4 regions of the Mesorhizobium sp. M1169 genome follow, and region 2 is predicted to be linked to each of the others. Evidence: predicted binding sites of a transcription regulator. Region 2 holds the regulator's gene; each other region holds the start of a gene.

What was found. The regulator LexA, encoded in region 2, represses DNA repair genes until DNA is damaged. The targets are predictions, from matches to a motif close to TGTTCNNNNTGTGTTCNG.
Region 1: NKH41_RS13810 (single-stranded DNA-binding protein) is a predicted target of LexA. The motif match lies at 4,010-4,027, and genes of this name have one in related genera.
Region 3: NKH41_RS30665 (ImuA family protein) is a predicted target of LexA. The motif match lies at 6,683-6,700, and genes of this name have one in related genera.
Region 4: NKH41_RS07050 (PA0069 family radical SAM protein) is a predicted target of LexA. The motif match lies at 6,245-6,262, and genes of this name have one in related genera.

Annotation. Positions count from the first base shown of each region.
Region 1 is NZ_JAMYME010000011.1:59,028-66,632, reverse strand. It holds gene uvrA (excinuclease ABC subunit UvrA) at 1-889, opposite strand, end outside; gene NKH41_RS13835 (hypothetical protein) at 1,586-1,984, opposite strand; gene NKH41_RS13830 (ATP-dependent Clp protease proteolytic subunit) at 1,981-2,586, opposite strand; gene NKH41_RS13825 (SRPBCC family protein) at 2,613-3,137, opposite strand; gene NKH41_RS13820 (ArsR/SmtB family transcription factor) at 3,134-3,448, opposite strand; gene NKH41_RS13815 (cupin domain-containing protein) at 3,531-3,920, opposite strand; gene NKH41_RS13810 (single-stranded DNA-binding protein) at 4,129-4,641, shown strand; gene NKH41_RS13805 (OsmC family protein) at 4,764-5,189, shown strand; gene NKH41_RS13800 (MarC family protein) at 5,198-5,827, opposite strand; gene NKH41_RS13795 (hypothetical protein) at 5,902-6,432, opposite strand; gene NKH41_RS13790 (helix-turn-helix transcriptional regulator) at 6,519-7,346, shown strand; gene gyrA (DNA gyrase subunit A) at 7,494-7,605, shown strand, end outside.
Region 2 is NZ_JAMYME010000045.1:28,348-35,952, forward strand. It holds gene NKH41_RS28910 (hormone-sensitive lipase) at 1-430, opposite strand, end outside; gene kynU (kynureninase) at 526-1,773, opposite strand; gene lexA (transcriptional repressor LexA) at 2,221-2,955, shown strand; gene NKH41_RS28925 (ComEC/Rec2 family competence protein) at 2,949-5,414, opposite strand; gene gltX (glutamate--tRNA ligase) at 5,511-6,932, shown strand; gene gltA (citrate synthase) at 7,111-7,605, shown strand, end outside.
Region 3 is NZ_JAMYME010000053.1:31,059-38,663, forward strand. It holds gene NKH41_RS30645 (LON peptidase substrate-binding domain-containing protein) at 1-384, shown strand, start outside; gene NKH41_RS30650 (Trm112 family protein) at 591-830, shown strand; gene NKH41_RS30655 (error-prone DNA polymerase) at 873-4,169, opposite strand; gene NKH41_RS30660 (DUF6504 family protein) at 4,166-5,644, opposite strand; gene NKH41_RS30665 (ImuA family protein) at 5,577-6,659, opposite strand; gene NKH41_RS30670 (metallopeptidase family protein) at 7,184-7,605, shown strand, end outside.
Region 4 is NZ_JAMYME010000005.1:65,359-72,963, reverse strand. It holds gene NKH41_RS07095 (polyprenyl synthetase family protein) at 1-367, opposite strand, end outside; gene NKH41_RS07090 (putative signal transducing protein) at 794-1,018, shown strand; gene NKH41_RS07085 (tRNA1(Val) (adenine(37)-N6)-methyltransferase) at 1,018-1,818, shown strand; gene NKH41_RS07080 (S49 family peptidase) at 1,906-2,763, shown strand; gene NKH41_RS07075 (hypothetical protein) at 2,845-3,030, shown strand; gene NKH41_RS07070 (4-(cytidine 5'-diphospho)-2-C-methyl-D-erythritol kinase) at 3,057-3,959, shown strand; gene moaB (molybdenum cofactor biosynthesis protein B) at 3,946-4,488, shown strand; gene NKH41_RS07060 (phytanoyl-CoA dioxygenase family protein) at 4,519-5,493, opposite strand; gene NKH41_RS07055 (glycosyltransferase) at 5,682-6,185, opposite strand; gene NKH41_RS07050 (PA0069 family radical SAM protein) at 6,337-7,491, shown strand.

The DNA of each region.
Region 1 (7,605 bases), on a different contig from region 2:
AGGCGCCGAACGGATTGTTGAAGGAGAACAGCCTGGGCTCGATCTCGGGAATGGTGAAGCCGGACACCGGGCAGGCGAACTTTTCCGAGAACAGCATGCGTTCATGCGTCTCGTTCTTCGATTTGTTGACCGAATCCTCGCCGGTCTGGCTGGCGTCGAGCGGCTTGTCGGCAAATTCCGCCACCGCCAGCCCGTCGGCCAGCTTCAGCGCGGTCTCGATGGAATCGGCGAGCCGCGTCGCCAGATCGCCGCGCACGACGATGCGGTCGACGACGACGTCGATGTCGTGCTTGTACTTCTTGTCCAGCGCCGGCACGTCTGCGATCTCATAGAAGACGCCATCGACCTTGACGCGCTGAAAACCCTTCTTCTGCAGCTCCAGCAGTTCCTTGCGGTACTCGCCTTTGCGGCCGCGCACCATCGGCGCCAGAATGAACAGCCGGGTGCCTTCCTCGACCGCAAGCACCCGGTCGACCATCTGCGAGACCGTCTGGCTCTCGATCGGCAGGCCGGTGGCCGGCGAATAGGGTACACCGACGCGGGCGAACAAAAGCCGCATATAATCGTAGATCTCGGTGACGGTGCCGACCGTCGAACGAGGGTTCTTCGAGGTGGTCTTCTGCTCGATGGAGATGGCCGGCGACAGGCCGTCGATCTGGTCGACGTCCGGCTTCTGCATCATTTCGAGGAATTGCCGTGCATAGGCCGAAAGGCTCTCGACATAGCGGCGCTGGCCCTCGGCGTAGATGGTGTCGAAGGCAAGCGACGACTTGCCCGACCCCGACAGGCCGGTCATGACGATCAGGCTGTCACGCGGCAGGTCGAGATCGACATTCTTCAGATTGTGTTCGCGTGCCCCGCGAATGGAGAGATATTTATGGTCGGCCATCGCCGGTCGCCGCCTCAGAATCTGGAATTCGTGGGATGGGCGGGTTTTCCCGACCACCCCCTATGTAGGTAATTTCGCCGCCTTTTCGAGAGACGCCACAACTCTCGACCAAAGCGTTTAACCGCCTTTCGCGCGAACGGGCAAGCGGAAAGAACAAAGGCCGAACACGCTCCTGACAAAAGCTGCCCGTGAGGCCGGCTTCACAAAGCGTCTCGCGATCACATTTTTCGGCAACCCGGCTATTCAAGGTTGACGTCCCCGCGTCATGGGGGCAGAATCCAATTGTCAACGAAGCCGGCCGTCTTTCGATGGCCTCGCGGCCTGGGGCTAGCCTGCGAGACGCCGCGGGTTATGCGATGAGCGCTTCGACGACAGTCGCAACGAACAGAAGGAGAGCAGAGGCATGACTCCACCGGATTGTTCCTTGAGGCTCCACGTGTCGCTGGAGCCGCGGCAGGTATAAGTAGCCAGGTCAGGCGTTTAGCGCTACCTGCCCACGTTGACCTGCCGATCCCCACAACAATCAGAGACTGCTAGTCGGATCGTCGGCTGAACGCCGCGAAGCATCCGAAATAAAAAGCCGGCAGTACACTCCCGGCAATTTGGATTTCAGATCCAAGAAGGCCCCGTCAGTTGCAAAGCAATGGCGGGGCTGTTCGTTTGAAGCGCAATATTTGTGGTTCACACCAGGCGAACTTAGCGGCTGGAGGGCCTGATCCTGCCGGTAGCGACATCAATGGTGATGCTACCGGAAATCCGAACGTCGGTATCGCCAATCTTGAAGGTGCCGTTGCCGCTGCCTAGAGCCATATCGTCAGGCTCAGGCCGCGGCGCTGGCTCGGCGATGCGATAATCGCTGGTCACACCGGGCAGAGCGCCCTTTTGCGAAGACGTCGAATTATCTTGGGCAAGTGCCATACCCACCAGCATGTTCGTGCCGGCAACGGTAGCGATGGCAAGGCATAACAGGCTGGATGAGCGGCTGGCGGTCATCGCCGGACTATAGTGCCGCGATAGCGGCAAGACCAGACCGATGGCGCTGAAATTGCGGGCGCTCAATCGCCTCAGTTCCGTCCGCCGGCCCGGCACGTTCATGCGGCCTGCTTGCGAGTGTCGAAGACATGGTCGACGAGGCCCCAATCCTTGGCCTCCTGCGCGGTCATGAAAAAGTCGCGGTCGAGCGTGCGTTCCACTTCTTCGTAGGTGCGGCCGCAATGGCGGGCGTAAAGATCGGTCATGCGCCGCTTGGTGCGAAGGATGCCCTCGGCATGGCGCTGGATATCGGAGGCCTGGCCCTGGAAACCGCCGAGAGGCTGATGCAGCACGATGCTGGTGTTGGGTAGCGCGATGCGCCGCCCCGGTGTGCCGGCCATCAAAAGGAACGAGGCCATCGAGGCGGCGAAGCCCATACAAACCGTGGAGACCGGGCAGCTGATATACTGCATCGTATCGTAGATGGCGAAACCGCTGGTCACCACGCCGCCCGGCGAGTTGATGTAGAGCGAGACCTCCTTGTCGGGATTGTCGGATTCCAACGACAGAAGCTGGGCGCACACCAGCGCCGAGGTGCCGTCATCGATCGGGCCGTTGATGAAGACGATGCGCTCGCGCAGCAGCCGCGAAAATATGTCGAAGGCACGTTCGCCGCGGCTCGACTGCTCGATCACCATCGGCACCAGATTGGCAAGGCCGCTCATCGGTTGTCTCCGTTGACTGTTGTCGTTCAGGCCGCGCGCAGGAAGAGGCGCGGGGTGTTTGCGGCGATCTGCTTGTGCCTGGGAGTGTGCGCGTCAAAGGAAAGCCGGCAACCGGCGCCTGCCATCGCGATCTCCGGCACTGCTGCCCGAGCAAAACCATCATGGACGATGCGCAGATGCGTGCCGCCGGAAACGGTGCGGTCGAGCGTAAAGGTGACGATGCTGTCCACTGGGCTGTCGTTCATTGCGCTGTCCAGGGGATTGCCGGGCGGCACCTGCGTATCGCCGGGCGCCGGCCGCTCCCGCCAGGAATAGCGCAGCAGCCGTCCGGGATCCGCGTCGAGGATTTCGCACTCGATCGGCGCATTCGGCGCTTTAAAGGCAAAGCGGTTGCCGATTTCGGGCTTGATGTCGTTCGGCATCATCCAGGCCGCGAGCAGGTCCGGCACCGTCAGCGCCCGCCACACCTGTTCCGGCGGTTCGGGCAGCTCGCACTCGAACTCGATCTTGTCTGCGGCCATTTCGGCGCGTTCTTTGCCTCGGTTGGTCATTGGTCCATGTCCTTCAAAACCGTCTTGAGCCTTTCGATGCGCTCTGGCCAGAACGCACGGTAGCGTTCGATCCAGCCGAGCAGTGGCGCAAGCCCCTTCGGATCGACGCGGTAATAGGCGTTGCGACCGGCCCGGCGCTCGACCACGAGGCCGGCGCCGCGCAGCACTGCGAGATGTTGCGATACCGCCGGCTGCGATACCGGTATGCCAGTGCGCAGTTCCGACACCGTCATCTCGCCGTCGGCGAGCCGCTCATAGACGGCGCGACGCGTTGGATCCGCTAGTGCCCGAAAAATGTCTGCTTCGATCATGCCGAAAGCATAAGTAAATACTTATCGGTTTGGCAAGCCGTGTTTTTTAAGACAGGCGGTATTTTTTAAGACAGGCGAGGTTTTACAAACTCGCTGGAAGCCAGCGTCTCACCATGTCGGGGGATCCGTTGAACGTCGCCTCGAAAACTGGTGACGCGAGCACAGCATGAATATGAAGCAATTCGGAGCCGACGTTTCGGAAGCCATGTTGCCTGTACGCGGCGACAACAAGCGACTGTCCGGCAGTCAAGACGAGATGCTCTTCGTCGATCCACATCTCGGCCCTGCCAGCGATGACGGTAAGTACTTCCTCGACCGGGTGCCAATGTGTCGGGGCGCCAACGGTGGGTTCGACCCATTGTTCAAACATGCAAAGTTGAGTTGCGCCGTTGCGGGCAGAGACATGCATGCGGGTCTTTACTCCCGTCCGCCACTCTTCTTGCGGCTGATCGTTATGCGCAACCATCTTCATGCGTTCGCCTCGATCCCATGGTCTGTGGAAATTCGACGCCAAGACACTACTTCTTACTGACAACTATTGACAGTGCAGGGCCTCTCCTATAGAACGAAAAGAGAACAAAAACCTTGTGGGAAAAGGCAGCGACGGCAGGCAGGGATTGTCCATAGCCTGTAAGGTGCGGCGACAAAAATTCGGTTTCGGATGAGCGCGGAGAAGTATCATGGCGGGTAGCGTCAACAAGGTCATTCTGGTGGGCAACCTCGGGGCGGACCCTGAAATCCGCCGCCTGAATTCGGGTGACCCGGTCGTCAACATCCGCATCGCGACGTCGGAAAGCTGGCGCGACAAGACGTCCGGAGAGCGCAAGGAAAAGACCGAGTGGCACAATGTCGTGATCTTCAACGACCAGATCGCCAAGGTGGCCGAGCAGTATCTGAAGAAGGGCATGAAGGTCTATGTCGAGGGCCAGCTGCAGACGCGCAAATGGCAGGACCAGACCGGCAATGACCGCTATACGACCGAAATCGTGTTGCAGAAATTCCGCGGCGAGCTGCAGATGCTCGATGCGCGGGGCGAGGGCGGCGGCCAGGTCGGCAACTATGCCGGTGGTGGTGCGAGCCGCGGTTCCGATTTCGGCCAGTCCGGCCCGGGCGAAAGTTTCAATCGCGGTGGCGCCAACAAGGGCGGCGGCGGTGGTTCGTCGCGCGAGCTGGACGACGAAATCCCGTTCTGATTTCTCGGGCGGACTGCCCTTGCGGCGAAAAGCGCCGGCACCTTGGCCACGAAATGGCGTCCCGAAAATCTGTCTTGGATTTTCGGGACGTTGTGCGTTTGAGCGGTGAAAGGACGTATCAGGTGAAGGCAAGGGTCAAATGGGTCGAGGAGCGCACTTTCGTTGGCGAGTCCGCCAATGGGCACAAGCTGGTGCTAGGCACTGCGTTCGGGCCGGAGGGCAAGACGCCGGGGCCGAGCCCAATGGAACTGGTGCTGATCGGCACTGGCGGCTGCTCGGCCTATGACGTGGTCCATATCCTCGAAAAGGGGCGCGAGGCGGTCGAAGATTGCGTGGTCGAACTCGATGCCGACCGTGCAGAAGCCGATCCCAGGGTGTTCACCCGCATTCACATGCATTTTGTCGTCAAGGGCCGGGCGCTATCACACGCCAAGGTGAAGCGGGCGATCGGGCTTTCGATCGAGAAATACTGCTCGGCCTCGGCAATGATGGCCAAGACTGCCGAGATTACCCACGACTTCGAAGTCATTGAAACGACAGCGAAGTAGGGCTGTTCCTACGTCGCCATCAGCGCCTTGATGCCGTCGGCGACGAACTGTACGGCGAGCGCCGCCAGGATGACGCCGAGCAGCCTTGTCAGGATCGAACGGCCGGTTTGGCCGAGGATACGGTCGATGCGCTCTGACAGCACGAACACCAGGTAGGTGATGACGAGGCAGATGGCGATGATGCCGACAAGGGCTGTCTGCGCGCCCAAACCCTGAAACGAGCTTGAGAGCAGGACGGTCGCCGAAATCGCGCCGGGACCGGCAATGAGCGGGATCGCCAGCGGAAAGGCGGCGATGTTGTGGATCATGTCCCTGGTGATGGCGACGTCGCCGATCTTCTCCTTGCGGTCCTGCCGGCGCTCGAACACCATTTCGAAGGCGATGAAGAACAGCAGAAAGCCGCCGGCGACGCGGAAGGCCGGCAGAGTGATGCCGAAGACTGACAGGATCGACGCGCCGGCGATTGCGAACAACGCCATTACCAGGAAGGCGATGACCGAGGCGCGCACGGAGACCTGGTTGCGCTCCTCGCGGTTCATGCCGCGGGTCACGGCGAGGAAGAGCGGCGCCAGGCCGGGCGGATCGATCGTCACCAGTATGGTGACGAAGGCGTTGAACAGGCTGTCGAAGCTCGGCATGCTGACCCTCCCCGCCGGCAAAGCCGGATAACGGGATTGGTAGAGCAAAGCGGAGCCAGTGGAAACCGTGCGGATCAGGGGCTGACGGCCCGGCGCGCCAGAAACTCGACTTCAAGACGCCAGGTAGCGCCGTCGTCCTGTGAGCGTTCGCCCAGCCAGCGGAACGAATTTTCGGTGATGCGCGAAAAGCTCCAGCGCACAGCAGATCCGGTGCCGTCTGCGCCTTGCTGGATGATGGTGTCGCCCTCGGCACGGCCGAGCTGGCGGCTGTAGTACTGATTGCGCGGATCGCTCCAGAAGATGTGCCAGGCGTCAACGCCGGGATCGTAGACGCGCAACGTCGTGCCATAGAAGGTCCATTTGCCGAGCGAGGGCGAGGGGCCGGCGTCACGGGCAGGCAGGATCCATACGTCCTGGATCGCGCGGCCTTCGAGCACCCAGCCGAAATGCACTTCGCCGCGCCCGGTCAGCACCTGACCGTCCTCGAGATGGCGCGTGGCGTCGAACGTCCAGGCGCCGACGAAGCGGCCATAAAGATTCAGTTTCTCGGCAAGGGCCGGTACGGGCCCATCGCTGTGCAGGACCTTGGCAAAGGAATTGGACATGGCTTCGCTCTCATCTTGTCAGGAGACCGGCAAGCATAGACGCCGACAGGGGTTCTGCGCTTGGGAAAAGTTGCTATGTTTCGGCGATGACGACGAGCGCGCACAGGCTGGCGTCGGGCCGAGGCTGGCAGGTGTCGGATGTCATCTGCACCGCCAGCGCCGCCGACAGGCCATTCGAGGAGGAGCATCGGGATTTCTGCGTTGCCGCCGTAACCAACGGCACCTTCCGCTATCGTGCGCGCGAGGGCACGGCGATGCTGGCGCCGGGCGCGCTCCTGCTCGGCAATCCCGGCACATGCTACGAATGCGGGCACGAGCATGGCGCCGGCGACCGTTGCCTCTCCTTCCATTTCGGACCGGCCTATATGGAGCGGATCGTCGCCGACGTGCCGGGCGCCAAGACGCTCGATTTCGGAACGCCGCGCCTGCCGCCCTTGCCGGCGCTGGTGCCGCTGCTTGCCGAAGCGGAGGCGGCGCGCGAGATGGCCGACACCGGCGTGTTCGAGGAACTCGCCCTGCGCATTGCCGGTGCCGCGGTAACTGCGGCTTGCAGCGCTACGGATCGGGGACGGACGCCGAGCCGCCGTGACCAGAAGCGTGTCGCCGAAGCGGTGCGGCGCATCGAAGTCGATGCCGACCGGCCGATCTCGCTTGCCGAACTCGCCGACGAGACCGCCACCAGCCCTTACCATTTCCTGCGCACCTTCCGGCACGTTGCCGGTATGACGCCCTACCAATTCCTGCTGAGAGCGCGGCTGCACAGGGCAGCCGTGCGGCTGCGGACGTCGGATCAGACGATTTCGGCGATTGCCTTTTCGGCGGGATTCAACGATCTATCAACCTTCAATCGCCGTTTCCGGCGGCTGATGGGCGAGGCGCCGGGTACTTATCGCGCCCGCCGGCGACGCCCGTGAAAGGGTACACGGCCATATCGTCGCAATTGGTTTATCCTTTTGAATTTGCCGCTAAAAACCACACTGGAAAACTGCCGCGATTGTTGGAGTTTCAGGCTGGCTTCCTATATAAGCACCAAGTGATTCCTGATTAGATTGTGATCCGATTTGACCGACCAAAAGACACCGCGCGGCGCCGACGGCGGCCCCACCGGCATCGAGCCGATATCCATCATCGAGGAGATGCAGCGCTCCTATCTCGATTACGCCATGAGCGTGA
Region 2 (7,605 bases):
AGTGCCCGGTCAGCATCAGCGGCCCTGCAACGATCGCCGCCGCCTTGCCGATCGCCGCGCCGACTTCCTTGACGATGCCGCCAATGCGTATCTGCGGACAGAGCGTGTAGGACGGCATCGCCACCGCATAGCCGCGATCAACAGGGCCAGCGGCAAGATGCGACCAGAAATTCTTGTCGAATTCCATCCAGTAGCCGCCATGAACGAACACCACGAGTCCCTTGGGCTTGATGGCCGGCAGGAAAAGATCGAGCCGGTTGCGTGGATTGTCGCCATAGGCCATGTCGAGCCGCGCCCTGCCCTCGGTCGAAAGCACGTCGCGGAAAACCCGCGCGGGCTCGATCCAGGCCGCCGGCCAGCGATCGCTGCCGGCTATGTTGGCGCTGTTGGCATAGGCGTTGTCCCAATCGGCAATGTGACGTTCGAACACCCTGCGCCCTCCCTGGCATATGGCCCTGCAGCGTAGCCGTAAGCATCGCGCGGCGCGTCGTCGCCAGCCTCACGATTCCAGCTCTCGCATCAATCTCAAGTGACAGCTGCTTTGATGGCGAAGCGCGCATCCTTCCACGCACCGGTGTGCAGGATGTCCTCAAGCACTTTGGCGGCCTGCCAGACATCGGCATAGCCGACATAGAGCGGGGTGAAGCCGAAGCGCATGGTCGATGGCGCGCGAAAATCGCCGATCACGCCACGTTCGATCAGCGCGCGCATGACCTGGTAGCCATGCTCATGCATGAATGAAATCTGGCTGCCGCGTTTTTCCCCATCGCGCGTGCTTTCGAGCGTGAGCCCGTAAGTGCCGCACTTTGCCTCGACAAGCTCGATGAACAGATCCGCCAGCGCGATGCTCTTCTTGCGCACCGCCGTCATGTCGACATCGTTCCAGATGTCGAGCGCGCCCTTCAGCGTGCGCATCGACAGGACCGGCTGTGTGCCGCACAGAAACCGGCGGATGCCGGTGCCGGCCGCATAGCCTGGCTCGAAGGCGAAGGGCCGTGCATGGCCCCACCAGCCGGTGAGCGGCTGCTGGATGTCGGAAAGATGCCGCTCAGCCGCATAGATGAAGGCAGGCGCGCCCGGGCCGCCATTCAGATATTTGTAGGTGCAGCCAACGGCAAAATCGGCGTTTGCCTTGTCGAGTTCGACTGGCATCGCGCCGGCGGTGTGGCAGAGATCCCAGACGATCATCGCCCCGGCTTCCTGAGCCCTGCGCGTCAGCGCCGGCATGTCGCGCAGTTCGCCCGACTTATAGTTGACGTGGTTGACCAGCACCACAGCGGTGCGTTCGTCGATCAGCTCTTCGATGGTCGGCGCGTCGACCCCCGAGAGGCGCAGCAGCGTATCTTTTCGCGTCGAAACCACACCCTCGGCCATGTAGAGGTCCGTCGGAAAACTATCGCCCTCGGCGACGATGACCTGCCGCTCCGGTCGCATGGCCATGGCGGCGTGCAGCAGCTTGTAGATGTTGACCGATGTCGTGTCGCAGACCACCGTCTGGCCGGCCGCGGCACCGATCAGGCGCCCGAGCTGGTCGCCAAGTTCAAGCGGCATGTTGAACCAGCCGGCCGTGTTCCATGCGCGGATGAGATCATGCGACCATTCTTCGGTCGCGGCCTTGTGCAGTTCATCGAAAGCGGCACGTGAAGCAGCTCCTAGCGAATTGCCGTCGAGATAGATCACTCCTTGCGGCAACACAAAGCGGTCGCGCATCGCGCGCAGCGGATCCGCGGCATCCATCGCCTTTATGGCCACGAGATCGGGAATTCCTGTCATGATTTGTCTGCTCCCCCAAGATCCAACGCAACGCCGGACACGCATCGACTGTTCTTCCATTACCTGGTTGCGCGCAGCAAGGCTCCACCGGCGAGAAGCAGCCTGACCAGGCGGTGGAAACTGGGACTTAACCCGAGGTTGGCGTTTTGAGTTCGTTTCGTTCACGGTGCATCGACCAAACCGCACAGTCGATAAGGGTTCAATTCCGTGCCTTTTACCGACCGACGGCCGATGCCAGCGCCGCCTTCTAGGAGGCCAGAAGGGCGCAAACGAAAGCAGAATCAAGGCGATGAGGCTCGCGGCGGTGAAAATGCGGTACGCCGGTAGGGGACGTCGTTTGTTTCCCGAGCCTTAACGCATTCATTAAACTTTAAACAGTTGCGGAACACAACTGGAACAGATAGTGTTTGTTCTGGGTTTGTTTTTCTGATTCTGTTGGGGGTCGCTATGCTGACACGCAAACAACACGAACTGCTTATGTTCATCCACGAAAGGTTGAAGGAAAGCGGTATCCCGCCTTCATTCGACGAGATGAAGGAAGCGCTCGACCTGGCTTCCAAATCCGGAATCCACCGGCTGATTACGGCGCTGGAGGAGCGCGGCTTCATTCGCCGTTTGCCCAACCGGGCCCGTGCGCTGGAGGTGCTACGCCTGCCTGACTCGATCGCCCCCGGCCTCAATGCGGCACGCAAGTTCTCGCCGAGTGTCATCCAGGGCAGTCTTGGGCAAGGCGCCCCTCGGCAAGGCAAGCCGACATCGTCGCGCGTGCCCGCAGCCGGAAATGACGACGATGTCGTCGCCGCCGTTTCGATCCCGGTGATGGGCCGCATCGCTGCCGGTGTGCCGATCGACGCCATCCAGCACCAGACGCATTCGATTTCGGTGCCGCCGGATATGATCATGGGCGGCGAGCATTATGCGCTTGAGGTCAAAGGCGATTCGATGATCGAGGCCGGCATTTTCGACGGCGACACGGTGATCATCCGCAATGCCGATACGGCGAGCCCCGGTGAGATCGTGGTGGCACTGGTCGACGAGGAGGAAGCGACGCTGAAGCGGTTCCGCCGCAAGGGCGCCTCGATCGCCCTGGAAGCCGCCAATCCGGCCTACGAGACGCGCATCTTCGGACCAGACAGGGTCAAGGTGCAGGGCAAGCTCGTCGGACTGATCCGCCGCTACTGAGCTCCGCCCTTGGCGCCGGCTTTGGGGTTGTCGGCCCGGCGGTATGGCGGCAGGCCCCGTGCCGCGCGTGAAAATTTCCGCTGCACGTGCCAGGGCCGGTATGATTTTTCGACGGCGAAGCGGATCTCGGCGCGTGTTGCCGCTTGTGGATCGAAATAGACGGCGGCACTTCCCGCGCGCGCCAGTTGCCGTTTGGTGACGACGAGGACCAGCCGGTCGTAGTAGCAGGGGTTATGGGCGGTGGCGTCGTCGATGACGATCAAGCTGGCAAAGGCGCAGGCTGGCCGCGCAGTATCGCGGTCCTTGGCTTGCGCGATGATCGCGCCGGATGGATGCCTGGCAAGGCAGAGGCCGTCCGTGCAAATGAACGGCATGCCCGGCGGTAGGTCGGCCGGATCGGCAATGTCGAATTGCGGGTCGTTCTTTCCAGGTGTTTCCGGCGCGACGATAGCCTCTGATGTGAGCGCGCGTTTCCAGTTGTCGATGGTGAACTCATTCGGGCGTGCCCGGTTGACCGCGAGTTCACCGCTGCCGATCGGCAGCGCGACCAGCCGTGCGTCCTCCGAGACCAATACGTCGGGTATGCGTGTCTGCGTTGTCGTCAGCAAGCCGGCGAGCGCAAAAGGAAGTGCCGCCAGCCGCAACCACGTCGTCGCCATGCTGGCAATGACGAGGGCGATCGTCACCAGAAGGACGGATCTCAGCGAAATCAGCCCGACCGCATCGATCGGCGAGCGCTCCGAGATCCACCCGGACAGGGCGATCATCGCCGTCAGCCCCTTGCCCATGACATAGAGAAAAGGGCCATCCGCACCGAACGGCATCGCCAGCGCGCTGAGAACGGCGAAGGGCATGACGACCAGTGACACGATGGGCATGATGGCCAGATTGGCGAACAGGCTGAGCGGCGCCACGCGCTGGAAATGCCATATGGCGAAAAGCGCCGTGGCGCTCCCTGCAATGATCGAGGTCATCGCCAGACCGCACATGCCCAGCAGGACCTTTCGAGTGGCAAAGCGTAGCGGCGACTGCCGCGGCGGCGGCGTGGTGGCCCTGCCGGCGCGGTAATCGGACCAGCCTGCATAGGCGCCGACAAGGGCCGCCGTCGCGGCGAAGGACATCTGGAAACTCGGACCGACCACCTCGTGCGGCGACACCAGGATGACCGCGATGGCCGAGATCGCCAGGTTGCGCATGGTGAGCGCGGCCCGGTCGAACAGCACGGCGATAAGCATCACCGCCAGCATGATGAAGCTGCGTTCGGCCGCCACGACAATGCCGGAAAAGACGAGGTAGGCCGCAATCGAAAAAAGCGCGGCGGCCGCGGCATATTTCTTGACCGGCCGTCGCGATGAGAAATCGGGAAACAGCGCGAAGGCACCCCGCAGCAGCGCCATGATGGTGCCGGCGACCAACGCCATATGCAGCCCCGAGATGGAGATGATGTGGTAGATGCCGGTGCGCCGCATCGCTTCGTTGATCTCCTCGGGAATGCCGGCGCGCACGCCGACGATCAGCGCAGTAGCAATCTCGCCCTCGGCACCGCCGATGCGGCTGCGGATATGGTCGGCGATGGATTCACGCGCGTCTTCGATCGCGGAAGAAAGCTGCGCGGCAAGCGGCATGCTGTCCGACGACACGATTTTCGGATTGCCGAGAAAAAAGCCGCTGCCGCCGATACCGGCGAAATAGCTGTCGAAGGAGAAATCATAGCTGTCGGGCCGCACCGGGCCGGTCGGCGGCAGCAGCCGCACATAGCCGGTGATCTCGGAACCGGCGGTCAGCTCAGCCGGTATCTTCATCGCCGAAACGCGGACCCGTTCCGGCATGTAGCGCAGTGTCGGCCTGGCGGTTGAGATCACATCGATTGTCAGCCTGATGCGGCCGCTCGCCATGGACTCGTACGATACGACGCGACCCGTCAGCCGCGTCGAGATTTCGGAGCCGAGCATATGCGTTCCGACACGCCATGTTTCGAACTTGGCGGCAAGTACGCCAAGCGCGCAGAGCAGCGCCACCATGAAGCACAGGCGCGTCCTGGGCCATGACCGCGAGACGACGGCACAAAGGGTCGCGAGGAGCGCGATTGCGATCGGCTGTGGAAAGGCCGGCTCCACCGACAGCCCGAAATAAACGACCACCCCGCATGCGAGGAACACCGGCACCAGCAGGAAGGCGATGCCGCGGTCGAGTTCCAGACCGGCCGCTGTGGTTACGCTGTTGCGGATACGGGACGGTGACGGGAGGCGGAAACGCCTGCGCAGGCGTACGATAGGCTCGCCCGCGGGCACGAGAACCGTTGCTGGGTCGCTGGCCGGCAGCGACGGAGCATCGAAGCGCGGAGCAGGTAGCAATGCCGGTGCCGGCAGGACAGGCGGGGGAGCGGCAAACAGCAAGCGTTCGCTGACGTCGCTGCCAACGTCCTCGCCCTCGCCCGCACCACGGCCTCGCACAGCCATCGGGTCTGCCCCTTGCGCCCTCGACCTCCTATGCTACATGAACGCGCAACGCGCGAAAGTCCGCAAACCCACTTCCTTCGCCCGCCTGAGAGTTCCATGCCCGATAAGGTCGTCACCCGTTTTGCCCCCTCGCCCACCGGCTATCTGCACATTGGCGGCGCGCGCACGGCGCTGTTCAACTGGCTGTACGCCAAGCACACGGGCGGCACGATGCTGCTGCGTATAGAGGATACCGACCGTGAGCGGTCGACGGATGCGGCGACGGCAGCCATTCTCGACGGGCTTTCCTGGCTCGGACTCACCTGGGACGGCGCGCCTGTCTCGCAGTTCGAGCGCGCGCCGCGCCATCGCGAGGTGGCCGAGGAGCTGGTGCGCGTGGGCAAGGCCTATTACTGCTACGCGACGCCGGCGGAGCTGGAGGCGATGCGCGAGGCAGCGCGAGCCAAGGGGCTTCCGCCCCGCTATGATGGGCGCTGGCGCGACCGCGACCCGTCGGAGGCGCCGCCCGGCGCCAAGGGGGCGATCCGCATCAAGGCGCCGACAGACGGCGAGACGGTGGTGCATGACCGCGTCCAGGGCGACGTGCGCTTTCCCAACAAGGATCTCGACGATTTCATTATTCTGCGCTCGGACGGCAATCCCACCTACATGCATGCCGTCGTCGTCGACGATCACGACATGGGCATCACCCACATCATCCGCGGCGACGATCATTTGACCAACGCCGCACGCCAGACCGTAATCTATCACGCCATGGGCTGGGAGGTGCCGTCGATGTCGCATATCCCGTTGATCCACGGTGCCGACGGCGCCAAGCTGTCGAAGCGGCACGGTGCGCTTGGCGTCGAAGCCTATCGCGCCATGGGCTACCTGCCGGAGGCGCTGCTCAACTATCTGGCGAGGCTTGGCTGGAGCCACGGCGACGATGAGATCATGTCGATCGCCGACATGATTACATGGTTCGACATTGGCGACGTCAACAAGGGCGCCGCCCGTTTCGACTTCGCCAAGCTCGAGGCGCTTAACGGCGTGCATATGCGCCGGATGAACGACGCGGCGCTGCTCGACATCTTCATCGCCACTCTGCCCTATCTAGAAGGCGGCCCGGCAATCGCCGCTCGCCTCGACGACAGACGCAGGGCGCAACTGCTTGCCGCGTTGCCGGGCCTGAAGGAGCGCGCCAAAACGCTGGTCGAACTTGTTGAAGGGGCTGCATTCCTTTTCGTCGAACGGCCGCTGCCGGTCGACGAGAAGGCGGCGGCGCTGCTCAGCGGTGAGGCGCGCGCGATCCTGCGGGGCGCTCATGCGGCACTAGCCACGGTTTCGGAGTGGTCTGCCGCCTCAGCCGAAGCCGCGATCCGCGACTATGCGCAGGCCGCCGGCCATAAACTCGGCGCCGTGGCCCAACCTTTGCGCGCCGCGCTCACCGGCAAAAGTACCTCGCCAGGTGTCTTTGATGTGCTTGCCGTGCTTGGCCGCGAGGAAAGCCTGGCGCGGATCGCTGATCAAATCGATTAGCAAACTGGCCCAAGAAGATTGGCATTGAAAGGTGTGTTTCGCAGTGCAACATTGGGTCTTGGCCTAATCTGCCGCGCAGATTCAATTGCGGCGCAAATGTGCGTACTCCGATGCTTTTGACGTGTTGGGTTCAGATATTTTGCCTTTGCCGGCCTGAGGAAACAAAAAGGAGTTTGCTATGACCGAACCTGCGACAAAAATGGAATTTGGCGGCAAAACCCAGGCATCGACGGCCAAGCTGGAACTCGGCGGCAAAACCCATGAATTCAAGATACGAAGTGGTTCGGTAGGACCTGACGTCATCGATATCGGTTCGCTCTACAACACCGCCGGCGTCTTTACCTACGATCCCGGTTTTACGTCGACGGCGAGCTGCGAATCGGAAATCACCTTCATCGATGGCGATGCCGGCATTCTTTTGCACCGCGGCTACCCGATCGACCAATTGGCCGAGCACGGCGACTTCCTCGAAGTCTGCTATCTCTTGCTCTATGGTGAACTCCCGACCAAGGCGCAGAAGGACGATTTCGACTACCGGGTGACGCGCCACACTATGGTGCATGAGCAGATGTCGCGCTTTTTCACCGGCTTCCGCCGTGATGCGCATCCGATGGCGGTGATGTGCGGCGTGGTCGGCGCGCTGTCGGCCTTCTATCACGATTCCACCGATATC
Region 3 (7,605 bases), on a different contig from region 2:
CTGATTTCGCTGCAGGGCGTGTGCCGGTTCCGTATTGTCCAGGAGCTCACGGTCAAAACACCGTTCCGGCAGTGCCGGTTGGCACCCTTTCTCGCCGATCTCGACGAGGAGCAGGCAGACGCCGAGATCGACCGGCCGGCGCTGCTCAAAGCGTTTCGCGCCTATCTGCAGGCGAACGATCTGGAGGCCGACTGGGAAAGCGTCAGCCGCGCCGAAAACGCCATGCTGGTCAACGCACTGTCGATGATGGCGCCCTACGGGCCGGCCGAGAAACAGGCGCTGCTCGAAGCGGCCGATCTGAAGACACGCGCCGAGACCCTGATCGCCATCACCGAAATGGCGCTGGCGCGCGACAATGAGGATTTCGGTTCGAGTTTGCAGTAGGCTCTTGCCTTCTCCCCTTGTGGGAGAAGGTGTGTCGGCACGCAGCGCCGAGACGGTTGAGGGGTGTTGGAAGGATCGCCGTCGGTGCCAAGCTGGAACACCCCTGATCCGACCGAGCTTCGCTCGGCCACCTTCTCCAACAAGGGGACAAGGGGAAGTTCGCGCTCGAACCCTTAACCGATTGCCTTGTGGAAAGGATGGATCGAATGGCGGATGGACGTGACGGGAACAGGACTGTCGACCCCAAGCTGCTGGAACTCTTGGCCTGCCCGCTGACCAAGGGGCCGCTTGCCTGGGATCCGGAACGCGGCGAGCTTATCTCGCGGGTGGCAAAGCTTGCCTATCCGGTGCGGGACGGCATTCCGATCATGCTGCCATCGGAAGCGCGTGTCATCACCATAGATGATGCCATGCCACCGCCGCCGCGCCTGGGTGGAACACCCTGAGTGCTGCGGTTCAGAGCCGCTCCGTCGCGATCTTTCGCGCCTCTATTGAAAATTGCGCCCTTTGGGCATGACCTTCTCTGCCTTTCCCAATAGTTCCGTTTGCGCGATGCTGCCAGGCTGAGCCTCGTCTGCACTGTCCGCAGGCCTTGCCTGCTCAAGCAGCACCGACAGCCACGGCGTCAGATCCTCGACCTTCTCGGCGACGATATGGATGACGTCCGATTCCGATTGCAGCTTGCCGGTGACGCGGATGAGACGCGCGCCCATGACGATGGGGCGGAAGCGGTCAAAAGTCCTTTCCCAGAAAATGATGTTGGCGACCGCATTCTCGTCTTCCAGCGTCAGGAAAATCGCCTTGCCATTGCCCGGCCGCTGCCGCACCAGCACGAGGCCGGCGACCGAAACGCGCCGGCCGTCCCGCACCTGGCCGAGCCGCACATTGGGCGTGACGCCGGAACGATCCAGCCTTTGACGCAGGAAGGCGACCGGGTGCGCCTTCAGCGACAGGCCAAGCGAGCGGTAGTCGTGGACGACGTGCTCGCCGAGCGGCATTGTCGGGAGCCTTGTTGCAGGCTCCAGATCGCGCAAGCGGATCGCCGGCTGGTCGAACAGCGGCAGCTTTTCGGCGGCACTCTTGCCGTCGAGCGCGCGGACCGCCCATAGAGCGTCGCGACGGTTCAATCCAAGCGACCGGAAAGCGTCGGCCTGCGCCAGTTTTTCGATCTCGTCGACGTTGAGGCCCGAGCGCAGCCAGACGTCGGGTACGGATGCATAGCCGGCGCCGCGCCTCGACACAAACGCTTCCATGCGCTCCTTCGACAGGCCCTTGACCTGCCGAAAGCCGAGCCGGACGGCATGGCTGGTCCGGATGACGCCGCGCATCTGGGCATGGCGGTCAAGGATACGATCCGGATCGAAAGGCGATTTCTCCAAGGCGCAATCCCAGCCGGAAAAATTGACGTCGACCTCGCGGATCTCGACGCCGTGGTCATGCGCGTCGCGGACAAGCTGGGCCGGCTGGTAAAACCCCATCGGCTGGGAATTCAGGATCGCGGCGCAGAACACGTCGGGATAGAAGGTCTTGAACCAGCAGGAGGCATAGACCAGCAGGGCGAAGGAGGCGGCGTGGCTCTCGGGAAAGCCGTATTCGCCAAAACCCTCGATCTGCTTGAAGCAGCGCTCGGCGAAGTCTTTTTCGTAGCCCTTGGCGACCATGCCGTCGACCATTCTCTTGCGGTAATTGCCGATCGTGCCGGTGCGCTTGAATGTCGCCATGGCGCGGCGCAGTTCATCGGCTTCGCCCGGCCTAAAGCCGCCAGCAACGATGGCGATCTTCATCGCCTGCTCCTGGAACAGCGGCACGCCCAGCGTCCTGCCGAGTATTTTTTCCAGTTCCGGCTTGGGATATTCGGGTTTCTCCTTGCCTTGCCGGCGGCGCAGGTAAGGGTGGACCATGTCGCCCTGGATCGGGCCGGGCCGCACGATCGCCACCTCGATGACGAGGTCGTAAAAGCTTTTCGGCCGCAGCCGCGGCAGCATCGACATCTGCGCGCGCGATTCGATCTGGAAGACGCCGATCGTGTCGGCACGGCAGATCATGTCGTAGACATGCTTGTCCTCGGCAGGCAGAGTGGCCAGCACATAGGGCAGGCCGTACTCGTCCCGCGCCTGCGGATAATGATCCTGGAGCAGGGTGAAGGCGCGCTGCAGGCAGGTCAGCATGCCGAGCGCCAGCACGTCCACTTTAAGGATTTTCACCGCGTCGAGATCGTCCTTGTCCCACTCGACCATCTTGCGCTCGTCCATCGCCGTCTTGACGATGGGCACGATCTCGTCGAGCCGGTCCCGGGTGATGACAAAACCGCCGACATGCTGCGACAAATGACGGGGAAAGCCCATGATCTCGTTGGCGCATTCGATCACATGCCTTGTCGATGGATCGGTCTGATCGAGGCCGCCGGCCTTTGTCTCCTTTTCGCCGAGCTCCGAGGTCGACCAGCCCCAGATCGAACTGGACAGCGCGCCCCGGACGTCGTCCGACAGGCCCATCGCCTTGGCCACTTCGCGCATCGCCGAGCGGCCCCGGTAGCTGACGACGGCGGCGGCCAGCGCGGTGCGCTTGGTGCTGTATTTGGAATAGATGTACTGGATGACCTCCTCGCGCTTTTCATGCTCGAAATCGACGTCGATGTCGGGCGGCTCGTTTCTTTCCTCGGAAATGAAGCGTTCGAAAAGCGTTTCGATCTTGTCCGGGCCGACTTCGGTGATGCCAATGCAGAAGCAGATGATCGAGTTGGCGGCAGAGCCGCGCCCCTGGCAGAGAATGTTCTGGCTGCGGGCGAATTTGACGATGTCGTGGACAGTCAGGAAATAGCGCGCGTAGTTCAGACGCTCGATCAGAGCGAGCTCCTCCTCGATGCGCTGCGTCACAAAAGCGGGCACGCCCGAGGGGTAGCGGATGGCGGCTCCCTCCTTGGCCAGCCTTTCCAGTTCGGCCTGCGGCCCAAGACCCGATTCCGTCGGCTCGTCGGGATAGTTGTATTGCAGGTCACTGAGCGAGAAGGTCAGCTCGCCGGCAAAACGCAGCGTTTCCGCCAGCGCTTGCGGATGCCTGCGAAAAAGCCGTGCCATCTCCAGCGGCGGCTTTAAGTGACGCTCGGCATTGGCCGCCAGCTCCAGCCCCACCTCGGCGACGGGCACATTGAGGCGGATCGCCGTCAGCACGTCCTGCAGCGGGCGCCGTTCCGACGTATGGTAGAGAACATCGTTGGTCGCCATCAACGGGATGCCGGCCAGCTCCGCCATCGCCGCCGCCTGCTCGATACGGAAGCGGTCGTTGCCGCGGTAATCCGGCGAAACCGCAAGCCACAGGTTTTCACCGAAACGATCCTTGAGCCGGCTAAGGAGTGCGAGGCTGGTTTCCGCGTCCGCCGACACATCCGGCAGTATGGCGAGCGACAGGAGATCGCCCCATTCGAGAAGATCGCTCTGTTTGAGGAGCGTCGCCCCTTTTTCGTTCTCGTCACGCAGATTGGCCTGCGTCAGCATGCGGCAGAGATGACCCCAGCCCTTGCGATCCTGCGGGTAGGCGAGGATGTCCGGCGTGCGGTCGCAAAAAACCAGGCGGCAGCCGGGATGATAGGAAACACCCTCCACCTTGGCCTGCTGCCAGGCGCGCACCACGCCCGCCACCGTGTTGCGGTCGGCGAGACCGATCGCCGAAAACCCCAGGAATTTTGCCGCGACCACCAGCTCCTCCGGTTTCGAGGCACCGCGCAGAAACGAGAAGTTCGACTGGATGCCGAATTCGGCATAGGGGTTGGCCGTCAGCGCATTCATGCGAAGATCCCATGCATGAACCAGCGCGGCGGGACTTGAGAGGCGCCGTAAAGGCCCTGGCGATAGAGCCAGTAACGGCGGCCATCGGCATCCTCGATGCGGAAATAATCCCGGGTCGGGGCATCTTCTCGTCCCGCCGCCCCTCGCCACCATTCCGGCGCGATGCGCTCCGGCCCTTCGGCGCGCGCGACCCGATAGAGCGCGCGCCGCCAGCGGAAGTTCAAAGGCGGGCCTTCCGGCATTTCGGTGGCCGGCACCTCGATCGGCTCGGGCGAACGGAAAAGCCGGATCGGCCGTTCCGGCTGGAAGACGGTCGTGGGAGCGTCCTTCGCCTTGTCTGGCTGCTTCGGCGGCGAGCTTCTCTGCGGCGCCTCCGTGAAGGGAAGGGTGGCGACGGCGCGCTCCGGCAAATGGCTCTCGACGGCGACCGACTTCAAGACCGCGCCTTCGCCGAGCCGAGCGCGAATGCGGTCGGCAAAAAGCGCGATATCGGCACCGTCGTCGCTCGTCTTGCCGGCAAGGTCGGCCTGCTGCATGTCGAAGGCGGCGGCGGTCAGCACCGAAAGGCGCACGAGATCGAAGCCATAGCCGGCGTCGATATCCTGTTCGAGCGCGGCAAGCCTTTCGTGGAACAATTTCTGGATCAGCCGCGGCTCGCGCAGAGGCCGCGAGGTGCCGACGGCGATGCGGCTGACGCCGCCATCGACGCGGAAAAGCAGCAGCGCCAGCCGCCTTGCGCCCTCGCCGCGACGCTCGAGGTCGCTCTTCAAGGTGGTCGCCAGCATGCCGGTCAGCCGCTCGATGTCCTCGGTCAGCATGATCGGCTCGGCAAGGTGACGCTCGACCGAAAGCGGTGCCACCGGCAGGCGCGGCGACACGGCCTCCTCGAGGCGGCCAAGCGCCTGGTCGAGGCGCAAGAGCAGCGATGCGCCGAAGCGGCGGGCCAGCGGCGCGCGCGGTGCCGCCATGACGGCGCCCGCCGTGCGCAGGCCGACGCTTTCGAGGCTGGCGCGTACCTCCGGGTCGATGCGCAGCGCCGCCAGCGGCAAGGGCGCGAGAAGCGCTTCCTCCTCACCATCGGGCACGATGCGGTCGCCAGCAAACCGCGCCGCCGCCCAGGCAGCACCAGGCGTGGCGGCAAGCCCGGCGCGGACATCGAAGCCCTGATGGAAAAAACGCGACAGGATATCGTCCAGCATCGAGCGTTCGCCGCCGAAAAGATGGGTGCAGCCGGTGACGTCGAGATAGAGGCCGTCGGTCCCGTCAAGCGCCACCAGCGGGGTATAGCGGTCGCACCAGTCGGCGAGGCCTTCGAGCAGGCGCCGGTCGGCCTCCGGATCGGCCTCCACGATGTCGATCGAGGGATGCATGGCGCGTGCGTCGGCTATGCCCATGCCGCGCTTCAGATTAAGCGCCTCGGCCCGCTCGTCGAGGGCGGCGATGCGCTGGGCGTTCCGGTCGCGGTGACTGATCACCAGCGGCAGGTGATCCGACGGCCGGGAACGCCAGGACCGCCCCAGACGCTGCCGCAGGATCCTCTCGGCGGCGAGATGCGGAAACCACAGGGATAGGATTCTTTGGCCGTTCTGGGGCCCATTCCTGAGACCTTCCTTGCTCGCCCCGTCTTTCTTCGAATATGCGTTCATCGGGGTTCCACTCCAGTGTGAATTTTCCGGACAAGGCCGTGCAGCTCTTGCCGATGGCGACGGTGAAGGCGGGCCGGCCGATCGAGCCGGCGAGCGGCCCGGCAAGCGTCTTACGCGTTGCCGCCGGTGCCGCCGACAGGATGAGGCGGACGGGCGCTGCCGTCGGTTCGGGCTCGCCGGCCTGGCGCAGCAGGAACAGCGGCCGGCCCGCACTCTGCGCGCGGGCGTGCAGCCGCCGCGTCGCGGTGAGGTCAAGCCGCTGCGGGCTGCCGCGGATTTCGAGGATGACGGCGGCCAGCGCCGTCATCCGGGCAGCCTCCTCGGCGATCCACAGCGCATCGAGCAGCCTTGGCGCCTCGGAAAACAGCAATTGCTCCGGCTCGATGCCGAAGAAGGCGTGAAGCCCCCTGGCATAGGGAAAGCCGGCCTCGCGGAAAACCTCGGATGTGCCGATCCACAGCACCGGCAATCGCGGCCCCTGGCTGAGGATCAGGCTGACGAGCGACAAGGCAAAACCGGCAACGGCCCCGGCATCGCGGGTCGCGGCGCCATGAAACTCGCTCACCGCCGCCTTCGGCAGGCCGCCGCTCAGCGCAGCATCGAGGCGCTCGGCGCCGGTGCGCAAAAACGCATCGGGCGGCGCCACGGCGAGGCCGCGCCGGACAATGGTCAGATTCCGAGCGGGTGTCGGATGCCGAGAGGGTGTCAGACTCTGACGAGGGACATCCGCGTCAAACGACGAACTGGCCGGCGCCTCCAGGCGCTCGGGCAAGGTCCCTTCGATCTTCGCGATCTGGCGGCGCAGGGCAAAAACAGTCTCCCGCGCCACGGCGCTTGTCGCCATGACGGTCAGCTTCCACTCACAATTGTTCCTGTTATGTTCCATATAGATTCCAGAGGGAGGATGAAGAGTCAAGCGGAGTCATGGGGAATTTATTCCTGCCCGATTTTAGCGGGCCGTTCACGAAACAGGAACTGCCCGTGAGTTATCGACCCGGCCGCTTCCGGGCCATCCCTAAAACCAGCCAGACGATCATGACGCCTATGATGGCGCCGACAAGCATCCGAAGCAGGCTGACCAACTCGGAATTCCTGCCGAGATAACTGGTCAAGACCACCAGCACCAAAAGAAGCAGTGCGCCAAACACTCCACAAATTGCAGCGCTTCTGACGAATTGGTTGCTGAATGGCATTTGAACACTCGACTCTGACAGAACGATGGAGGTTCGGCTTCGGGTATGGCGGCGTCCATCATCTCGCAAAGGCCATCCCTAGACCAGAGCGGATGACAGATTGCGCCCTTGAATCTGCCGCGTCATTTGCCGAGTCCGGCCTGAAAGCCTATATGCCGGGATCAAAGGACAAAGCATGGCTCGCATCTACCAAACACGCATCTGGCACGACCAGCTTTCGCCAACGATGGAGGAAATCGAGCTCCTGGCGCTGGAGGCCTATGCCCATCTGCCGGAGGACTTTCGCAAGTTGACCGGCGAGATCGTCATTCAGATCGCCGAATTCCCGACCGACGAGATCATGGACGACCTTTCGCTGGAAACGCCCTTCGACCTGCTCGGCCTGTTCGAGGGGCGCGGCATCGCCGAGCGCTGGAATCCGCAGACCGGCGAGGGGCCGAACCGCATCACCCTCTATCGTCGCGCCATCCTCGACTACTGGGCCGAGAACGAGGAAACGCTGGGCGACATCGTCACCCATGTGCTGATCCACGAGATCGGCCACCATTTCGGCCTGTCGGACGACGATATGGAGAAGATTGAAGAGGCAGCAGAGTG
Region 4 (7,605 bases), on a different contig from region 2:
CACTGGCCTGGTTGCCCCAGATCATACGCGCCGTCTTCTTGCCGCGCCGCATGCCGCTTTCGTCGACGACGTCGTCGTGGAGAAGTGTCGCGGTATGCATGAATTCGACCGATGTGGCGAGCTTGACATGGCCGTCGCCGGAATAGCCGAACATCTGGGCGGCGGCGAGCGTCAGCATCGGCCGCAGCCGTTTGCCGCCCGACGAGATCAGATGGTTGGCAATCTCCGGGATCATCTCGACATCGGAGCCGGCCTTCGACAGGATCAATTTGTTGACGCGCCCCATGTCGGCCGCGGTCAGGTCGATGAGGTCCTTTATCGAGGCGGCTTCGCGCTTCCCGTTTTCAATGTTGAGAACGACACCCACGGCAAAACTCCCAACCTCGATATGCACGACGGCAACATGGTCCCTGGACAGACTCTAGGGTGTCACCCACTGCTGCGGCAAGAGGCGAATTGGCGCGCCGGCTCTGGTACATGATCACGCCTACGTTTACATCAACGCCGCAAACTGCGAGTTTAGGGCCATGATCTATCGATATGATCGAAATGGTGTGAGGCCATCCGTCCGGATACGCGGAGCGAAGGCGCAGGAAGCCATTCGGCTTTCAAGTCCTTCGCGACAAAGTAGCCGGGCAGATGGACCACATCCTCCGGACGCCGAAACGGCTGCAAGCTGCGTCGTCGAACCGCTCGGCCGGGGGAAAGACCCCGACCTTCACGCTTCTCCTCGCATCTTCTTGCCGTTTCAGGCGCCATTTCGACCATATCGATAGATCATGGCCCTAATCCGATGATAGAGCTCATCCGCACCAACGACGCCGTCATCATTTCGTTTGTCGAATCGCTGATGCGCGATGCCGGCATCGGCTGTTTCGTCGCCGACCAGAACATGAGCGTCCTCGACGGCTCGATCGGCATCCTGCCCCGCCGTGTCATGGTGGATGCCGACAAGGCCGATGCGGCGCGGCGCATCCTGACGGATGCCGGCATCGCCAACGAGATCCGCCAAAAATAATGTCCGCGTCGCCCGCTGCCCTTGTCCCGGACATGCCGGCTCATACGGTCGATGCCTTTCATCGCGGTCGCTTCTGGCTGGTGCAGCCGAGAAAGGCGGGCCACCGCGCCGGCATGGATGCGATGATGCTGGCGGCTGCCGTGCCGTCCTCCTTCGCCGGGCGGCTTGCTGACTTTGGCGCGGGTGCCGGTGCCGCCGGCCTGGCGGTACTGTCGCGCTGCCCCGCTGCAGAGACCGTGCTTGTCGAGCGTTCCCCGGAAATGGCGGCCTTCGCCACCACCACGCTTGCCCATCCCGGCAATGCGCATCTCAGCGACCGCGCCTCGGTGCTCGTCGCCGATGTCGCGCTGTCGGGCCGGGCGCGAACGGCCGCCGGCCTCGAGGACAACAGCTTCGATTTCGTCATCATGAACCCGCCGTTCAATGCCGCCGAGGATCGCGCGACGCCCGATCCGCTGAGAAAGGCCGCGCATGTCTCGGAGGATGGGCTGTTCGACAGCTGGATCCGCAGCGCGGCCGCGGTGGTCAGGCCGGGCGGCGGGCTGGCCGTCATCGCCCGGCCGGAACAGCTCGGCGCCATCCTCGATGCCATCGCCGGCCGCTTCGGCGATGCCGAGATGCTGGCCGTCCATCCTCGCCCCGAAGCGGCGGCGATCCGCATCGTCGTCCGGGCAGCACTCGGCGCACGCGGCAAACTGTCGATCCAGCCGCCGCTGATGCTGCATGCCTATTCAGGCAATGGCCCTTCGGAGCGGGCAGAGCTGATCAATAACGGGCTGGCGTCGCTGTTCGGAGACTGATCCATTCTGATTGCCGGCGTGACGGCATTGCCGTTGGCCGGCGAATTCCTACATGCCTCAAGCAAATCGACCGGAGACCGCCCCCTCGTGAAACGCCTTTTCAACCGCCTGCTGCCGAAATCCTGGCGCTCCGCCGTCGTCACCATTCCGGTCATCCGGCTGCACGGCACGATCATGCCCGGCGGCGGCCAGTTCCGGCCGAGCCTGTCGCTCGCTTCCACCGCCGGCCTTCTCGAAAAGCTGTTTTCCTTCGACGCGCCGGCGGTCGCCATCTCGATCAACTCGCCAGGCGGCTCGCCGGTGCAGTCGCGGCTGATCTTCAGGCGCATCCGCGACCTGGCGAGCGAGAAGAACAAGAAGGTCCTGGTTTTCGTCGAGGACGTGGCGGCGTCGGGCGGCTACATGATTGCGGTCGCCGGCGACGAGATCTTTGCCGACCCGTCCTCCATCGTCGGCTCGATCGGCGTGGTGTCGGCCTCGTTCGGCTTTCCGGAGCTGTTGAAGAAGATCGGTATCGAGCGCCGCGTCCACACCGCCGGCCAGAACAAGGCGGTGCTCGACCCGTTCAAACCGGAAAAGAAGGAGGACGTCGAGCGCCTGAAGGCGCTGCAGCTCGAGGTCCACGAGACCTTCATCGACCTCGTCAAGGACAGGCGCGGCAGCAAGCTCAAGGACGATCCCGACCTGTTCACCGGCCTGTTCTGGACGGCCAAGAAGGGGCTTGAACTCGGACTGGTCGATGCGCTCGGCGACATGCGCAGCGTGCTGAAGAGCCGTTTCGGGCCGAAAACCCAGCTCAAGCTGATCACCGCGCCGCGCGGCCTGTTCGGCCGCTTCGGCCTGTTCGGCTCGAGCTTTTCGGCGCCCGATATCGCCGCCGCCGCGGCAAGCGGCGTCATCGATGCGGCGGAAGAGCGCGCGCTGTGGGCGCGCTTCGGGCTTTGAAAAGCCGGTGAAAGCGTCTAGCATAAATCATCAACCGACCCGACCGGCGGCCTTGCCGGCCTTGCGAGGGAGGAGTTTGACATGCCGCAGATCATTTTCTTCGCCGTCGTCGGCATTGCCGCCTATTTCGGCTACCGCTCCTTCGTCAGGGAAGCCGAGCGTGTGACCGCCAAGGTGCGGCGTACCGAAAGGCAGGCCGCCAACGGTACAATGGGAACATTGGTCAAGGACCCGAAGACCGGCGAATACCGTCTGGCCAAGGATTGACCGTCGTCCCCCTCGCGGCCGAGCCAGTGAACGCCGAGGCCGGCATCCGGGTGTCGCATGCGCACGCCAAGATAAATCTCGCGCTGCACGTCACCGGCCAGCGCGCCGACGGCTATCACACGATCGAAAGCCTGGCTGTGTTCACGCGCTTCGGCGACCGCATCGAAACGGAACTTGCCGACAGCGATGGGTTTTCCATGTCCGGCAAATACGCCTCCGCGGTGCCGGTCGACGACAATAATCTGGTGGTGAGAGCGCGCGATGCACTGCGGCGCGAGGCCGGTCCCCAGCACGCACCGGCTGTCGCCATCAGGCTCGAAAAGAACCTGCCGGTCGCGTCCGGTGTCGGCGGCGGGTCGAGCGATGCGGCGGCTGTGCTGCGCGCCCTGGTCCAGACCTGGAGCCTCGACATCGGCGATGCCGAACTGGCGCGGATCGGTCTGTCGCTCGGCGCCGACGTGCCGATGTGCCTCGCAGCCAAGCCGCTGATAGCCCGCGGCATCGGCGACGAGCTGACGCTCGTGCCGGGTTTCCCGGCGCTGGGTCTGGTGCTCGTCAATCCCGGCACTGCCGTCTCGACGGCCGACGTGTTCGAAGCGCTTGGCCGCCGCGACAATGCGGGACTGCCGCCGCTGCCGCGCAACCTCGACTTCCACAGCATCCGCAACTGGCTGGAGATCACCCGCAATGATCTCGAGCCTGCGGCGCGCGCAATCCAGCCCGCGATCGGCAAGGCGCTTTCCGTGCTCAACAAGGCCGGAGCCGGTTTTGCCAGGATGTCCGGCTCCGGCGCCACCTGCTTCGGGCTGTTCGAGACCGGCAATGTGGCCAAGCGCGCGGCCGTCGATATTCGCAGCCGCCATCCCGACTGGTTTGTCGCGGCGACGCGAAGCGTGACATCGGAGGTTGATGCCCATGGCCAGGATTGACGAGAGCCGCCCCTTCGTTCCCGTGCGCATCGCGGTACTGACCGTTTCCGATACGCGCAGCCTCGCCGACGACAAATCCGGGCAGACGCTGGCCGACCGCATTGCCGAGGCCGGCCATGTCCTGGCCGCCCGCGACATCGTTACCGACGACCGCGACAAGATCCGCGACAAGGTCCTGGGTTGGTCAAGGGACGAAGCGATTGATGTCGTCATCACCACCGGCGGCACCGGCTTCACCGGCCGCGACGTGACGCCGGAAGCGCTGGAGCCGATCTTCGAAAAGCGCATGGACGGCTTTTCCGAAGTGTTCCACCGCATCTCCTACGATAAGATCGGCACTTCGACGATCCAGAGCCGGGCAACCGGCGGCGTCGTCAATGCCACCTTCGTCTTCGTGCTGCCGGGCTCGCCCGGCGCCTGCAAGGACGCCTGGGACGGCATCTTGAAGCCGCAGCTCGACTATCGGCACATGCCCTGCAACTTCGTCGAGATCATGCCGCGGCTGGACGAGCATTTGCGGCGCGGCTGAGAACCGAGGTATCAGCCAAGCGACGTCGGTTTAGCGAATGACCGGCTCGCCGTGAAAACGCCGGCGCGACGGCGGCGAGACGCCGAAGCCGACTTCCATCATCAGCCGCGGCGTGCGCGTCGGCACGGTGCCCATATGGAAGCCGAACGGATCCTCGACAAAGCCGAGGCCGGCCGGCCCGGTCAGCGTGACCGGGCTCTGCTCGCCGTAGACGCCCAGCACCTCTTCCGCCGAATGGCCTACCAGCAGCGTCAGCTGATGCTTCAGGATGCGGCGGTTGTGGGAGCCGCGGACATAGACATGCGGCCCAGTGTCGGCGTCGACCGGCACCAGGTAGAAAAAGAATTTCAGCATGCGCCAGTCGTCGAGGTCGAAATGGTATTTGCCGAGCGAGGCCATGTTCTTGTCGGCGTCCGAGACGCCACCGGTCGGAAAGCTCCACCAGACGCGGGTGGTGATCAGCTTGGCCTGGCTGCCGAGATAGTGCGCTGCGATATCGAGAAGCAGCGGATCCCGCTGCACGGCGACCGCAGCGTTGCAGTCGAGGACCCGTTCGAAATAGTGACCGCTGAGCAGCGGGCGGCCGAAATGCTTTTCGGCATCGGCGTGTTTTTCGGGCAGGAATTCCAGCCGGCGGTCGAAATTGCCGAAGCATGGCGTGCGCTCGGCGAAGCGGGCGATCTCGTCATGGATGGCGGCCGGCAGCATCAGGCCCGAATAGAGCCCCTCCGTCCGCAGCGCGCCGACGACGGCATCGCGATCGACGCCGGCGAACATCGTTTCACCGACATTGCGCGCCGGCGGAACCGGCTTCGCACCGCGCCAGTGCAGGCGCCGCGCCGGCATGGTGCGGGCCAGCATGAACATCGGCAGCCATGCCGGATTCTCGCGAAGGTCGGAAAGATAGGTCGGGATGCGGGCGGCGATGCGGCGCAGCGTGCCGCCGTTTCGTGCGATCGCCTCGAGGCTTGCAGCGCCGGACTTGTCAGGGCTTGAAAGGGTCATCGGGGTCCTCAAAATGTCGAGGGAACAGCATCGACGTTAGTCGTCGCCGCTCCGGCACACCCCAAACCCTATTCGCCCATATCGCCGGGAATGGTAACCCCCGGCCAGATTTTGTGCAATGCACAATAAACGACGACCCGCCAGAAAATGTGCTTGGGCGGAGTTCCCATAACCGGGACGGTAAGCCGTCACTTCCGCGGCGCGACCCAGATCTCGGCGTGGAGCCTCCTGGTCGCCAGGCCGCGGGCGATCGCTTCGGCGCTGCGGGCGTTCTTCGACAGCGCCGCGGCCTGACGCTTGCTGATCACCAGGCCTTCGGCGAGAGCGCGATTTCCGGCAAAGACACGCGACAGGAACGGCGCGCGGCTGCCGCGTGCCCGCGAGAACCGCGCCGCCATGGTTTGCCTGGCGGTATGGGCGACGACCTCGTCGATCCAGCCCTCTCCCAGCCGCGCGCCCGGTTCCAGCAAGAGCAGCCAGTCGCCCTTGGCCTGCCTGATCCCGGCGGCGATGCCGCCGCTGACATAGTGGCAGCCGGCATGTTCGGCGACGCGGTGCGTCTGATCGGTCGAGCCGGTGTCGCAGACGAGAACGTCGCGCACCACGCCTTCGACCGCGCCGCCGATCAGCGAGGCGAGCGTGCGGGCAAGGCCCTCCTCGTCATTCAGGGTTTCGATCAGGACGCTGAGCATGTTTAGCCGAATAGCGGAAAGCGGTGGGTAGCGCCAGTTTTTGCGGCGTGCCGCGAGAAAGTTCTTGCTTTGTTCTCATCGATACGATAGGAATACATTCATGAGCAGAGCGATTCGACAGCGGGCGGACAGTCCCTGGGAAAGGGCCAAGATGGAACAGATCGTGCGTGCCGATATTGCAGCCTTCGGCGCTGGCAGGGCCGAGATGGCGAATGCGATGATCGAGCAGAGCGGCATGCGCGTCCGTCCCGACCGCAATCGCGGCAGGTCGGCGGGCATCAATCCGTCCGGCCGTTTCGAGCCGGTCAGCCGGCATGTGTTCGACGATGGATGGAATTCGCTGGAGGAGCTGCCGCCCTTCAAGACCGAGGTACAGGTCGAGAAGCCGCGCACCATCATCACGCGCAACGAATCGCCCGACATCTCCTTCGACCGCTCGATCAATCCCTATCGCGGCTGCGAACATGGCTGCGTCTATTGTTTCGCGCGGCCGACGCACAGCTTCATGGGCCTGTCGCCGGGGCTGGATTTCGAATCGAAGCTGTTTGCCAAGCCGGATGCGGCGCGGCTGCTCGACAAGGAATTGTCCAGGGATAATTACCAGCCGCGCACCATCGCCATCGGCACCAATACCGATCCTTATCAGCCGATCGAGAAGCAATACCGGATCATGCGCGAGATCCTCGAAGTGCTGGAGGCGCGCGGCCATCCGGTCGGCATCGTCACCAAGTCGGCGCTGGTGACACGCGATATCGACATTCTGTCACGCATGGCCGAACGCGGGCTGGCCAAGGTGGCATTGTCGGTGACGACATTGGACAGGATGCTGGCCAGAACGATGGAGCCGCGAGCGTCGACGCCGACCAAGCGGCTGGAGGCGATCAGGCAGCTTTCGGACGCCGGCATTCCGGCCTCGGTGATGGTCGCGCCGATCATCCCCGGACTGACCGACCCGGAGATGGAGCGCATCCTCGATTCGGCGCAGGCAGCGGGCGCGCGCGAGGCCGGCTATGTGCTGCTGCGCCTGCCGCTGGAGGTCGCGCCGATCTTCAAGGACTGGCTGCTGCGCCATTATCCCGATCGCTATCGCCACGTCATGTCGCTGATCCGTTCGATGCGCGACGGCAAGGACTACGATTCGGAATGGGGCAAGCGCATGAAAGGCTCCGGTCCCTATGCCTGGCAGATCGGCCGGCGTTTCGAGATCGCTGCCAAACGGCTCGGCCTCAACGCCGAGCGGCGCTCGCTCAGGACCGACCAGTTCGTCCCCGCCGCCAAGGCTACCGAGCAGCTGATGCTGCTGTGACAAAGCGTCTCGCGCCAGCCGGTTGAAACGGCCGGCAACAGGCAAAAAATCCCGTCCCGCCTGTCCTGTCCCCGGGCTTGCAGACGGTAGCCCCCTCCTGGTCCGGTGCCCCGC